2 linked regions of the Caldimonas thermodepolymerans genome follow. The protein of the gene in region 2 binds, or shares a complex with, the protein of the main gene of each other region. Links are inferred from orthologs where the notes say so. Each region holds a gene or a part of one and is shown on either strand. Other genes may lie near its edges.

Region 1 (7,732 bases), 3.0 Mb from region 2 along the record:
TGATCTACTGCGGCGTGCCGGCGGCCAACACCGCGTTCAAGCTGGCCGGCGAGGTGCTCGCGAAGCTCGGCATCACGCCGGCACCGCAGCCGCTGACGCCGGCGCAGCGCGTTGCGCGCCACCACACCTTCAGCGCCCCGCAGCTGCACGTGCTGCGGCAAGGGCAGGGGCGGCCGGTGGTGCTGAGCCATGCGCTGGGCCTGGACGTGCAGATGTGGGACCGGCTGGCCGCCGCGCTGGCTGGCGACTGCGAGGTGCTGCGCTACGACCACCGCGGCCACGGCGAGTCCGCCGTGCCGCCGGGGCCGTACACGATGGACGAGCTGGTCGAGGACGCGGCGCGCCTGGTGCGCGAATGGGGCCGCGGTCCGGTGGTCTGGATCGGGCTGTCGATGGGCGGCATGGTCGGCCAGGGGCTGGCCGCGCGCCATCCCGAGCTGGTGCAGTCGCTGGTGGTGGCCAACTCGACGTCCTACTACCCCGACGCGGCGCGCGGGCTGTGGGCGCAGCGCATCGCCACCGTCGAGGCGCAGGGCCTGGCCGGCATCGCCGACGGCGTGATGGGGCGCTACTTCACCGAGGCGTTCCGCGCCGCGCATCCCGAGGTCGAGGCCTGGGCGCGCGGCCGCCTGCTGCGCACCGACGCGGCCGGCTACGTGGCCTGCTGCCACGCGGTCTCGCAGGTCGACTGGCGCGAGGCGCTGCCGCGCATCACCTGCCCGACGCTGGTCATCGCCGGCGCCCAGGACGTGGGCGCGCCGGTGGCGATGTCCGAGGCGATCGCGCAGGCCGTGCCGGGGGCGCGGCTGGAGATCATCGACGGGGCCTCGCACATCAGCGTGCTGGAGGCGCCTGAGGCCTTCGAGCGGCTGGTGCGCGACTTCCTCGCCGCGCACTGAGCCGCTTCGCTCAGCGCGCGATGCGCTGCTCGCCGCGGATCTTGCGCTGCAGCTGCAGGATGCCGTAGACCAGCGCCTCGGCGGTGGGCGGGCAACCGGGCACGTAGACGTCCACCGGGATGATGCGGTCGCAGCCGCGCACCACCGAATAGCTGTAGTGGTAGTAGCCGCCGCCGTTGGCGCACGAGCCCATCGAGATCACGTAGCGCGGCTCGGCCATCTGGTCGTAGACCTGCCGGATCGCGCGTGCCATCTTGTTGGTCAGCGTGCCGGCCACGATCATCAGGTCGGCGTGGCGCGGGCTGCCGCGCGGGATCAGGCCGAAGCGGTCCATGTCGTAGCGCGCGCCGGCCGCATGCATCATCTCGACGGCGCAGCAGGCGAGTCCAAAGGACAGGTACCACAGGCTGTGGGCGCGGGCGGCGGCGGCCAGCTCGTCGAGCCGGGCCAGGGCATAGCCGTCGCGCTCGAGGGTGGGATAGCGCATCGCTCAGGCACGATCGGACGAAAAGCCCATGCTGGCCTGCGGCCGCGCGGCGGTCTTGTAGGAATCCGCCATGCGCGCGGCGGCGCGCCTTTAGGCCCGGGGTGACGGGGATGCCGCGAACTGCCAGCCGTGGACGATGGGCCAGTGTTCCGGGTCGTTCGCGCGCAGGCGCTGCAGCAGCTGGCCCGGCGCCTCGCCGCTCAGGCGGCGGAACTCGTGGCTCATGTGGGCCTGGTCGGCGTAGCCGCCGGCGACCGCCAGCTCGGCCAGCGGCATGGCCGGGGCCTGCAGCGCGCGCAGCAGCGTCTGCTCGAAGCGCTGCACGCGCTGGAACTGCTTGGGCGCGAGCCCCAGCTCGGCGAGGAACAGTCGCTCGGTGTGGCGCTCGCTCCAGCCCAGCCGCGACGCGGCCGTCCTGAGTGGCAGCGCGGTGTGCCGGTACAGGGCGAGCGCGCGCGCCCGCGTGTCGGGGCCGCCGGCCGCGAGCTGCCGGCGCAGCACGTCCAGCAGGACCGCGACGCGCTCCCTGTCGCGGCGCGCCTGCGCGAGGCGCTGCAGCGCCGTGCTCCAGGCCGCGGGCCACAGGTCGGCCAGGTCGACCTGCAGGTCGCGCAGCTGCTGCGCGGCGCAGCCGGCCAGCCGCGCCACGGCTGCCGGGTGCAGCAGCGCCGACACGGTGCGCAGCCGCTGCACCGTGAGGCTGGTCATCGGCACCGAGCGCGGGCCGGCCAGCAGGCCGCGCGGGCCCTGCAGCGCAGGGCCGTGCAGCGTCGCGACGATCCCTTCGACGATCACCACCACCAGGCCCTCGACCATGGCGGGGAAGCGGTTCAGCGTGCCGGCGGGCACCTCGTCGATGCGCAGGTTCAGCACCCAGGGGCGCAGGTCGGCAGGCACGGGCAGTCGCAGCGTGGGCATGGCAGGCGCGCAGGGCGGGGTCCGCGGACGATTATGGAATGCGGGCGCCGGTGCCACCGCGCATCGGGTATCGTGCAGGCCCATGAGCGAGCTTTCCTTCTTCTGGCACGACTACGAGACCTTCGGCCGCGTGCCGCGCCGGGACCGCCCGGCGCAGTTCGCCGGCATCCGCACCGATGCCGAGCTCAACGAGATCGACGTGCCGGTGATGCTGTACTGCCGTCCCGCGCCCGACTACCTGCCGGACCCCGAGTCCTGCCTGCTGACCGGCATCCTGCCGCAGCACTGCCTCGAGCACGGGCTGCCGGAGCACGAGTTCGCCGCCGCGATCGAGGCCCAGCTGGCGCGTCCGGGCACGATCGGGCTGGGCTACAACACGCTGCGCTTCGACGACGAGGTGACGCGCCACCTGTTCTGGCGCAACCTGATCGACCCCTACGCGCGCGAGTGGCAGAACGAGTGCGGGCGCTGGGACCTGCTGGACGTGGTGCGCTGCTGCTGGGCGCTGCGTCCCGAGGGCATCGAGTGGCCGCTCAACGGCGACGGGCGCCCCTCGTTCAAGCTGGAGCACCTGAGCGCGGCCAACGGGCTGGTGCACGATGCCGCGCACGACGCGCTGTCGGACGTGCGTGCCACCATCGCGCTGGCGCGCCTGATCAAGGCCCGCCAGCCGCGCCTGTGGGACTTCTGCCTGCGCCTGCGCCGCAAGGAAGCGGTGCTTGCCGAGATGGGCGTGGGCCGGCCGTTCCTGCACGTCTCGGGCATGTACGGCACCGAGCGGGGCAGCCTGGCGATCGTGTGGCCGCTGGCGCCGCACCCGACCAACAAGAACGAGGTCATCGTCTGGGACCTGGCGCACGACCCCGGCGAGCTGTTCACGATGAACGCGCAGCAGATCCGCGAGCGCCTGTTCACGCGCAGCGACGAGCTGCCCGAGGGCGTCGAGCGGCTGCCGATCAAGACCATCCACATCAACAAGTGCCCGATCGTGATCGGCAACCTGCGCACGCTCACGCCCGAGCGCGCCGCGCACTGGGGCATCGACGTGCAGCAGGCGCTGCGCCATGCCGAGACCTGCGCGCTCAAGGGCGCGACGATGGCCGGCATCTGGCCGGATGTCTACGCGCGCCCCGGGCCGGCCGAGGCGGCCGACGTGGACGAGGACCTCTACGGCGGCTTCATCGGCAACGAGGACCGGCGCCGCCTGCAGCGCCTGCGGACCATGACGCCCGAGCAGCTGGCCGAGCGGCCGCCGTCGTTCGACGACGAGCGGCTGGAGGAGCTGTTCTTCCGCTACCGCGCGCGCAACTTCCCCGAGACGCTCAGCGACGCCGAGCGCGAGCGCTGGCTGCAGCACTGCCACGCGCGCTTGCACGAGGGCGCGGGCGGGGCGCTGTCGCTGCAGGCCTACTTCGAGCGCATCGACGAGCTGGGCGAGGCGATGGCCGAGGACGAGCGCGCCCAGGAGATCCTCGGCGCACTGTACGAGTACGGCGAGCAGCTGGGCGAAGCCAGCATGCGCTAGCGCGGCCTCAGACCCGCTCGAGGATCACCGCGATGCCCTGGCCGACGCCGATGCACATGGTGCACAGCGCGTAGCGGCCCTGGATGCGGTGCAGCTGGTTGACCGCGGTGGTCGCCAGCCGCGCGCCCGAGGCGCCCAGCGGGTGGCCCAGCGCGATCGCGCCGCCGTTGGGGTTCACGCGCGGGTCGTCGTCGGGCAGGCCCAGCTCGCGCAGCACCGCCAGGCCCTGCGCGGCGAAGGCCTCGTTGAGCTCGATCACGTCGATCTGGTCCAGCGTCAGCCCGGCGCGCTCCAGCACGCGGCGCGTCGCGGGCGCCGGGCCGATGCCCATGATGCGCGGCTCCACGCCGGCAGTGGCCATCGCGACCACGCGCGCGCGCGGCGTGAGCCCGTGGCGCGCGGCGGCCTGCTCGTCGGCCAGCAGCAGCGCGCAGGCGCCGTCGTTGACGCCCGAGGCGTTGCCGGCGGTCACGGTGCCGTCCGGTCGCACCACGCCCTTGAGCTTCGCCAGCGCTTCCATCGTGGTCTCGCGCGGGTGCTCGTCGCGCTGCACGGCGATGGCCTCGCCCTTCTTCTGCGGGATCGTGACCGGGGTGATCTCGGCGTCGAAGTAGCCGCTGCGCTGCGCGGCGAGCGCCTTCTGCTGCGAGGCGAGCGCCATGCGGTCCTGGTCCTCGCGGCTGATGCGGAACTGCTCGGCCACGTTCTCGGCGGTCTCGGGCATCGAGTCGACGCCGTACTTCGCCTTCATCAGCGGGTTGACGAAGCGCCAGCCGATCGTGGTGTCATAGATCGCGGCGTTGCGGCTGAACGCGCTGTCGGCCTTGGGCATCACGAAGGGCGCGCGGCTCATGCTCTCGACGCCGCCGGCGATCATCAGCGAGGCCTCGCCGCTGCGGATGGCGCGCGCGGCGGTGCCCACCGCGTCCAGCCCGGAGCCGCACAGCCGGTTGACGGTCATGCCGGGCACGCCGATCGGCAGTCCGGCCAGCAGCAGGGCCATGCGCGCGACGTTGCGGTTGTCCTCGCCGGCCTGGTTGGCGCAGCCGAAGATCACGTCGTCGAGTGCCTCCCAGTCGACCCGCGGGTTACGTGCCATCAGCGCCGCGATCGGCACGGCGGCGAGGTCGTCGGTGCGCACCGAGGACAGTGCGCCGCCGTAGCGGCCGAACGGGGTGCGGATCGCGTCGCAGATGTAGGCGTGGGTCATGGCAGGTCCTTGGTGGGATGTCGGGAAAACGGCCAACGGGGCCGGGCCGCACGGGGCCCGGCCGGCGGGCGGGCGTCAGCGCGCGTCGACGAGCGGGATCGCGGTGAGCCGCTGCAGCTCGTCGAACGGCAGGCCCTCGACGAGGTCGATCACGCGCGCGCCCTCGGGCGTCAGGTCGATCACCGCGAGGTCGGTGTAGACGCGGCTGACGCAGCCGATGCCGGTCAGCGGGTAGGTGCAGCGCTCGACCAGCTTGCTCTCGCCCCCCTTGGTGAGATGCTCCATCATCACCCAGGTCTTCTTCGCGCCGATGGCCAGGTCCATCGCGCCGCCCACGGCCGGGATGGCGTCGGGCGCGCCGGTGTGCCAGTTGGCGAGGTCGCCGCCGGCGGAGACCTGGAAGGCGCCCAGCACGCACACGTCCAGGTGGCCGCCGCGCATCATCGCGAAGCTGTCGGCGTGGTGGAAGAAGCAGCCGCCCGGGCGCAGCGTGACCGGCTGCTTGCCGGCGTTGATCAGGTCGTAGTCCTCCTGGCCGGGCGCAGGGGCCGGGCCCATGCCCAGCACGCCGTTCTCGCTGTGCAGGATCACCTCGCGGTCGGCCGGCAGGTGGTTGGCCACCATCGTGGGCAGGCCGATGCCGAGGTTCACGTAGGCGCCCTCGGGGATGTCGCGGGCGACGCGGGCGGCCATCTGGTCGCGGGTCCACTTCTGCATCACGCGGCCTCCTTCCTGAACCCGCCGGCCTGCGTGGCCGTGCGCTCGACCTGCACCACGCGGTGCACGAAGATGCCCGGGGTCACGACCGCCTCGGGGTCGATGCCGCCCAGCTCGACGATCTCCGGCACCTCGACCACGGTGCACTTCGCGGCCATCGCCATGATCGGGCCGAAGTTGCGCGCGGTCATGCGGTAGGTCAGGTTGCCCCAGCGGTCGGCGCGCTCGGCCTTGATCAGCGCCAGGTCGGCGTGGATCGGGTATTCGAGCACGTAGGGCCGGCCGTCGATGACGCGGGTTTCCTTGCCCTCGGCAAGCGTCGTGCCGTAGCCGGTCGGGGTGTAGAAGGCGCCGATGCCGGCGCCCGCGGCGCGGATGCGCTCGGCCAGGTTGCCTTGCGGCACCAGCTCCAGCTCGATCCTGCCGCTGCGGTACAGCTCGTCGAACACGTAGGAATCGACCTGGCGCGGGAACGAGCAGATGATCTTGCGCACCCGCCCGGTCTTCAGCAGCGCGGCCAGCCCCGTGTTGCCGTTGCCGGCGTTGTTGTTGACGATGGTGAGGTCCTTCGCCCCCTGGGCGATCAGCCCGTCGATCAGGTAGGTGGGGATGCCGGCGGTGCCGAAGCCGCCGATCATCACGGTCGCGCCGTCTTGCACGTCGGCAAGCGCAGCGGCGACCGAGGGGTAGATCTTGTTGATCATGGTCGATGCTCGAACAAGGGGTGATGAATCCTGAAAATTGTTCTTATAATGAACATTGGTTCTTGATGAGAACAGTGTAGCCCATCGGCCATGCCGGCCGCCTCAGGGGAGTCCCGTGTCCCGAGCATCGAATCCGCCGTCTTCCGCCACGGCCGGGCCGCGCCAGCAGCCGGGCGACAGCTTCGTGCAGTCGTTCGCGCGCGGGCTGGCTGTGGTGCGGACCTTCAGCGCCGAAGCCCCCGCGCAGACCATCACCGAGGTGGCCGAGCGCGCCGGACTGACCCGCGCCGGCGCGCGCCGCATCCTGCACACGCTGCAGCACCTGGGCTACGTGGAATCGGAGGGGCGGCTGTTCCGCCTCACGCCCAAGATCCTCGACCTGGGCTTTGCCTACCTGAGCTCGCTGCCGCTGTGGAACCTGGCCGAGCCGGTGATGGAAGACCTGGTGCAGGAGGTCAAGGAGTCCTGCTCGGCGGCGGTGCTGGACGCCACCGACATCGTCTACGTGCTGCGCGTGCCCACGCACAAGATCATGGCGATCAACCTGGGCGTGGGCAGCCGGCTGCCGGCCTTCTGCACCTCGATGGGCCGGGTGCTGCTGGCCGGGCTGCCCGACGAGGAGGTGCAGGCGCGCCTGGCGCGCAGCGACCTGCAGCCGCGCACGCCGCGCACCGAGACCGACCCGCGCCGCCTGCTGGAGCTGATCCAGCAGGTGCGGCTGCAAGGCTGGGCCCTGGTGGGCGAGGAGCTGGAAGAGGGGCTGGTGTCGCTGGCCGCGCCGATCCGCGGGCGCGCCGGCGAGGTGGTGGCCGCGATCAACATCAGCGGCCAGCAGCACCGCACGCCGCCGGTGGTGATGCTGGAGCGCTTCCTGCCGCGCCTGCTGAAGGCGGCGCACGACATCAGCGCGATGATCGGCGGCAAGGTCGGCCGCTGAGGCGCGGCCCGCGGCGCGCTCAGGCGGCGCGGCGCACCGGCACCGGCGGGCGGCCGCCGAGCCGCTGCGTGATGCGGTCGGCGCACTCGCGCAGCGCCTGCGCCACCGGCCCGTCCCACTGGGTGTCCAGCGCGCCCGAGGGGCCGATCGCGGTGACCGCCAGCACCATCGCCCCGGCATGGTCGAACACCGGCGCGGACATCGCGCTGATGCCGTCGACCACCGCCCCCTCGGTGCGGCTCATGCCGTGGCGGCGCACCTCGGCCAGCGCGCGCTCGAACTCCTTCCAGCTGGTCGGCGCCGGCGCGGCCGGCGTGCCCGGCGCGAGGCGCGGG
Region 2 (6,032 bases):
AAGGACGACCGCGGCCGCACCATCGGCGAGCACGTGGGCCTGAGCTTCTACACGCTCGGCCAGCGCAAGGGGCTGGGCATCGGCGGCCTGAAGGACAAGGGCGCCCCGCGCGGCGGCGGCGAGCATGCGCCGTGGTTCGTCGCGCGCAAGGACCTGGAACGCAACACGCTGTACGTGGTGCAGGGGCACGACCATCCCTGGCTGCTGTCGCACGTCCTGCGCGCCAGCGACGCGAGCTGGATCGCGGGCGAGCCGCCGCCTGCCGGTGCCTATGCCGCCAAGACCCGCTACCGCCAGCAGGATGCGGCCTGCACGCTCGAGAACGACGGCGAAGGCCGCTTCTCGCTGCGCTTTCCCGAGGCGCAGTGGGCGGTCACGCCGGGGCAGTCCGCGGTGCTGTACGACGGCGAGGTCTGCCTGGGCGGCGGCGTGATCGACGCCAGCGCATGAATCCGCCCCGTCCCCGACGCCGCCGGCGCGGGCCGCGCGCCGGGTCGGGCATGATGCGCATCCGGCGAACCCCGAATCAACTACAAGCAAGGAGCTGAAGCCATGAGCCAGGAGAACTGGAAGTTCGAAACGTTGTCCGTGCACGCGGGGTACGCGCCCGATCCGGTCACGCGCGCCGTGGTGCCGCCGCTGTACCAGACGGTGGCCTACGCGTTCGACAGCGCGCAGCACGGGGCCGACCTGTTCGACCTGAAGGTGCAGGGCAACATCTACACGCGCATCATGAACCCGACCCAGGACATCCTGGAAAAGCGCGTGGCCGCACTCGAAGGCGGCGTCGCGGCGCTGGCCATGGCCTCGGGCATGGCGGCGATCACCGCGGCGATCCAGACCATCGCCGAGACCGGCGACAACGTCGTCTCGTCCAGCACCCTGTACGGCGGCACCTACAACCTGTTCGCCCACACCTTCCCGCAGCAGGGCATCGAGGTGCGCTTTGCCGACCCGAGCGATCCGCAGGGCTTCGCGAAGCTGATCGACGAGAAGACCAAGGCGGTGTTCTGCGAGTCGATCGGCAACCCGCTGGGCAACGTCACCGACATCGCCGCGCTGGCCCAGGTCGCGCATGACCATGGCGTGCCGCTGATCGTCGACAACACCGTGCCCAGCCCCTACCTGCTGCGCCCGATCGAGCACGGCGCGGACATCGTCGTGCACGCGCTGACCAAGTACATCGGCGGCCACGGCAACAGCATCGGCGGCATCATCGTCGACAGCGGCAAGTTCCCGTGGGCGCAGCACAAGGCGCGCTTCCGCCGCCTGAACGAGCCCGACGTCAGCTACCACGGCGTGGTCTATACCGAGGCGCTGGGCCCGGCCGCCTACATCGGCCGCGCGCGCGTCGTGCCGCTGCGCAACATGGGCGCGGCGATCTCGCCGTTCAACGCCTGGCTGGTGCTGCAAGGGCTGGAGACGCTGGCGCTGCGCATGGACCGCATCTGCGACAACGCGCTGGCCATCGCGCAGTTCCTCAAGCAGCAGGACAAGGTCAAGTGGGTCAGCTACGCCGGCCTGCCCGAACACCCGCAGCACGCGCTGGCGCAGAAGTACATGGGGGGCCGCGCCTCCGGCATCCTGACCTTCGGCCTGGCCGGCGGCCGCGAGGCCGGCGCGCGCTTCCTCGACGCGCTCAAGCTCTTCACCCGCCTGGTCAACATCGGCGACGTGCGCTCGCTGGCCACGCACCCGGCCTCGACCACGCACCGCCAGCTGTCGGCCGAGGAGCTGGCCAAGGCCGGCGTGTCGGAAGACACGGTGCGCCTGTCGATCGGCATCGAGCACATCGACGACCTGCGCGCCGACCTGGCCCAAGCGATTGCCGCGGCCTGAGGCCGCGTGTGCGCGGCCCGGCCGCCCGGCCGGGCCGTTGCCCGGCACGCCGCCTCAGCGCGGCGTGGCCAGGTCCAGCGTCCAGTAGGTCCGGTAGGTGCTGCCGTCGCGGGCCGCGCAGGCCAGCCCGACGTGGCGGTGGTCCGGGCGCATCAGGTTGGCGCAGTGGCCGGGGCTCGTCATCCAGCCGGCCACCACCGCCGCCACCGTCGGGTAGCCCGCCGCGATGTTCTCGGCCACCCCCGACCAGCGGTAGCCCGCTGCCGTGACGCGCTGCCCCAGGCTGCTGCCGTCGCTGCCGGTGTGCGAGAAGAAGTCCCCCTCGGCCATGTCGCGCGAGTGCGCGTAGGCCGCCTGCGCGAGGCGCGCGTCCCAGGCCACCGGCGCGGCCGGCGCGAAGCTGCCCGCGCTGCCGCAGCTGGCGCCGGCGGCGCGGTGCTGGTTGATCAGGCGCAGTGCCTCGGCCTGGAAGTCCGGCAGCCCGCAGCCGAGGTCCACGTCGGGCGGCGTGCCGGGGGCGTCGCCTGAAGCATCGTCGCCGCCGTTCCCGTCGGTGCGGCCGTCGCTGCCACCCCGGTGGTCCGTGGCCGCGCCGGTCCCGCTGCCCGGTGCGGCCGCGTCGTCATCCGGGCTGCCACCGCCGCCGCATGCGGCCAGGGCGGCCGCCAGCAGCATCGCCACCCAGGGCGACCGGCGCTTCGATCGTTGCATGGTGCTGACCCTCGTCGTTCGTTCTGGTCCGGCCGCGAGCATGCCGCGGCTGGCGCGGGGCGCGTATCGGTTTGTAAGACGGGGTGGTCAGCGCACGAACGGCGGGTCGGGCAGCACGTCCAGCGCGCGGGCCGCACCCAGCAGCGCCGGCGCCCGGGCCTGCACGACGTAGGTCGGGATGGCGCGCAGGTAGCCGGTGAAGCGCCCCTTGCTCTCGAAGCGCACGCGGAAGGCCGAGCGGTCGAAGGCCTCGCCCAGGCGCGGGACGATGCCGCCGCCGATGTAGACGCCACCGCGCGCGCCCAGCGTCAGCGCCAGGTTGCCGGCCACGCTGCCGAGGAAGGCGCAGAACAGCGCCAGCGCCTCCATGCATTGCGGGTCGCGCCCGGCCTTGGCATCGTCGGCGATGGCCGGTGCATCCAGCGCGCGGGGTGGCACGCCGTCGAGCTGGCACAGCACCTGGTAGAGGTTCTCCAGCCCCTGGCCGGAGACGGCGCGCTCGGCCGAGGCGTGGCCGAAGCGCTCGTGCAGCCGGGCGACCACCGCGGCCTCGCGCGCGTCCTGCGCTGGCAGGGTGACGTGGCCACCCTCGCCGTTGAGGGGCACCCATTCCCGCCCCGAGGGGGCCGGCAGCAGGCCGGAGACGCCCAGGCCCGTGCCGGGGCCGATCACGGCCAGCGCGGCATCGGGCGCCGGCGCGCCGGGGCCGACCTGGCGCAGGTCCTCGCCGGCCAGGGCCGGCAGCGACAGCGCCAGCGCGGTGAAGTCGTTGACCAGCAGCAGGCGTTCCAGGCCCAGCTCGCGCCGCAGCGCCGAGATCGAGAACGACCAGTCGTGGTTGGTCATCCGCACCTGGTCGCCGGTGATCGGGTTGGCGATGCCGATCGCGCACCAGCGCGGCGGCGGCTTGCCCTGGTCGGCCAGGTAGCGCCGGATCGCGTCGGCCAGTGTGGGCAGCGAGCGCACCGGGTAGACGGCCATGTCCGCCGGCGCCTCGCCCGGCTGCGCCACCCAGGCGAAGCGGGCGTTGGTCCCTCCGATGTCGCCGACCAGACGGGGATAGGTGTGCGTGTTCATGGTGATGGCATGCAGCGCGGGCCCCTCCTCCGTCGCGGGCCCTGCAGGGGCGAAGCGCATATCATGCCCGATGCCGGGTACAGGCCGGCATCAACCTGCACGCCGGGCAGCTGCCGGCGCGGGTCGTGCGCCCGGGCCGTGCTGCGCGCAGGCCCCAAGAAAAAGCCCGGCGCTCCGCGGAGGGCCGGGCTGGTGCAGCGAATGACGGGCCGGTCAGAACGGGATGTCGTCGTCCATGTCGTCGAACCCGGTCGACGTCTTGGGCGCGGGCTTGCTGGCCGCGCGCGGCGCCGGGGCGGAACGGCCGCCGCCGCCACCCCCCTCGTACGGCTCGCGGCTGTAGCCGCCGCCTTCGTCGCCGCCACCACTGCTGCCGCCTTCGCGGCCGCCCAGCAACTGCATCTGCTCGGCGATGATCTCGGTGGTGTAGTTGTCCTTGCCGTCCTGGCCTTGCCACTTGCGGGTCTTCAGGCGGCCCTCGATGTAGACCGAGCGGCCCTTGCGCAGGTATTCGCCGGCGATTTCGGCCAGGCGGTCATACAGCACCACCCGGTGCCATTCGGTCTCTTCCTGCCGTTCCCCGGTGTCGCGGCTCTTCCAGTTGCGCGTGGTGGCCAGCGACAGGTTGCACACCGCCGAGCCGCTGGGCGTGTAGCGGACCTCGGGGTCGCGGCCGAGGTTGCCGATCAGGATGACTTTGTTGACAGAGGCCATGGCCCCGCTCCTTGCTGAGATCTACGAAATGCGCCCGCGGCGCGGCGGACGTCCATTGAGCCGGATTGTGCCGCATGGCGAGGGGGCTCCGACCCCCGCCCCTGATCCGGGTGGGTCGACCGCGGCAGCCCCGCTGGCACGCTTCGTGTAGGAACGGGCGCAGTGCTTCCCGATAATGCACGGGCCCCTGCGATGAAACCCGCCGAACCCGACCTCCTCAGCAACCTGCGCCGCGAGCTGGCCGATGCGCGCGCCTGGATCGACCGGGCGGTCGTGCTGGCCCTGGCCGCGGTCGCCGGGCTGTTCGTGGTCGGCTTCACGCTGCTGGCCGAATGGGCGCAGCACCGGTTCCAGGCGGTGTACGGCTGGCAGCCCTGGCTGGCGCTGGTCTGGACGCCGGCCTGGGTGGTCGGGCTGGTGTGGCTGACGCAGCGCTTCTTCCCCGGCGCGGCCGGCTCGGGCATCCCGCAGGTGATGGTGGCCCTGGAGCCGTCCACGCCGGTGGCGCAGCGCGGGCTGTTCGTCTCGTTTCGCCTGAGCTGCGCCAAGGTCGTGCTGACCGCCGGCAGCCTGCTCGCCGGGCTGTCGGTCGGGCGCGAGGGCCCGTCGGTGCAGGTGGCCGCCGGCGTGATGCTGCAGGCGCGGCGCTGGCTGTCGCCGCGCGCCGGGGTGGACGACCACGGGCTGCTGGTGGCCGGCGGTGCGGCCGGGATCGCGGCGGCGTTCAACGCGCCGCTGGCCGGGGTGGTGTTCGCGGTCGAGCAGCTCTCGCGCAGCCTGGATGCGCGCAACAGCGGCCTGATCCTCTCGGCCATCGTGCTGGCCGGCCTGATGGGCGTGTCGGTGTTCGGCAACGTCACCTACTTCGGCGTGATCCACGTGCCCGGACTGGACTGGGGCCTGCTGGGGCCGGGCCTGCTGGTGGTGATCGGCTGCGGGCTGCTGGGCGGGCTGCTGGCGCGCCTGATGGTGGCCAGCGCCGCCGGCCTGCCGGACCGCTTCACCGCCTGGCGCCGCCGCTACCCGCTGCGCTTCGCCGCGGGCTGCGGCCTGGCGGTGGCGCTGATCGGGCTGGCGGGCGGCGGCAGCACCTTCGGCGGCGGCGACGAGACCACGCGGCGCATGCTGGCCGGCGAGGCGGACGTGCCGCCGCTGTACGTGCTGCTCAAGTTCCTGGCGACCTGGATCTCCAGCTGGACGGGCGTGTCCGGCGGCGTGTTCGCGCCGGCGCTCGCGCTGGGCGCGGGCGTGGGCCACGACGTCGCGGCCTGGAGCGGCCACCCGGCCGCGGCGGCGCTGATCGCGATGGGCATGGCCGGCTTCCTTGCAGCGGTCACGCAGGCGCCGATCACCGCCTTCATCATCGTGATGGAGATGGTCGACGGCCACGCGATGGTGCTGAGCCTGATGGCGGTCTCGCTGCTGTCCAGCCTGGTGGCGCGCCTGCTGAGCCGCTCGCTCTACGACGGCATGGCCGAGCTGCAGGCGCTGCGGCTGCGCCCGGCCGGCTCGCCGCCGGCGGCAGCCGACGCTGCTGCGGCGCAGCAACCGGCGCCGGCCGACAAGGCCTGAGCGGCGCTTCCTCCTTCCCCTCGTTCCGGTCGGTGCCTGCGGCGGTGCCGTGCGCGCTGGCAACCGGTTGATCGCTTCGATGCACGGACTGCCAAGTCCGATGCCGGCGCATCTCCTCG

The links.
Region 1: the proteins of ssb (region 2) and sbcB are in contact, whole or in part, in a crystal structure (PDB 3C94), measured with the Escherichia coli proteins. The link is inferred for Caldimonas thermodepolymerans from one-to-one orthologs.

The regions. Positions count from the first base shown.
Region 1 is NZ_CP064338.1:3,180,260-3,187,991, reverse strand. Bases 1,640-4,607 are described here. They hold sbcB (exodeoxyribonuclease I), read left to right. Parts: upstream 1,640-2,386; coding sequence 2,387-3,829; downstream 3,830-4,607. Other genes in these bases: pcaF (3-oxoadipyl-CoA thiolase), read right to left, coding at 3,837-4,607; IS481_RS15010 (AraC family transcriptional regulator), read right to left, coding at 1,640-2,304. In the rest of the region: bifunctional 4-carboxymuconolactone decarboxylase/3-oxoadipate enol-lactonase PcaCD, read left to right, coding at 1-899; IS481_RS15015 (NuoB/complex I 20 kDa subunit family protein), read right to left, coding at 910-1,386; more of IS481_RS15010, read right to left, coding at 1,477-1,639; more of pcaF, read right to left, coding at 4,608-5,039; IS481_RS14995 (3-oxoacid CoA-transferase subunit B), read right to left, coding at 5,115-5,756; IS481_RS14990 (3-oxoacid CoA-transferase subunit A), read right to left, coding at 5,756-6,460; IS481_RS14985 (IclR family transcriptional regulator), read left to right, coding at 6,576-7,397; IS481_RS14980 (IclR family transcriptional regulator), read right to left, coding at 7,417-7,732. UniProt on the Escherichia coli protein: Degrades single-stranded DNA (ssDNA) in a highly processive manner.
Region 2 is NZ_CP064338.1:221,034-227,065, forward strand. What follows is about bases 2,592-5,588. They hold ssb (single-stranded DNA-binding protein), read right to left. Parts: upstream 4,342-5,588; coding sequence 3,841-4,341; downstream 2,592-3,840. Other genes in these bases: IS481_RS01095 (glucokinase), read right to left, coding at 2,638-3,627; IS481_RS01105 (chloride channel protein), read left to right, coding at 4,534-5,588. Also shown: tRNA 2-thiouridine(34) synthase MnmA, read left to right, coding at 1-450; IS481_RS01085 (O-acetylhomoserine aminocarboxypropyltransferase/cysteine synthase family protein), read left to right, coding at 553-1,839; IS481_RS01090 (CAP domain-containing protein), read right to left, coding at 1,894-2,550; more of IS481_RS01105, read left to right, coding at 5,589-5,913. UniProt on the Escherichia coli protein: Plays an important role in DNA replication, recombination and repair. Binds to ssDNA and to an array of partner proteins to recruit them to their sites of action during DNA metabolism. Acts as a sliding platform that migrates on DNA via reptation.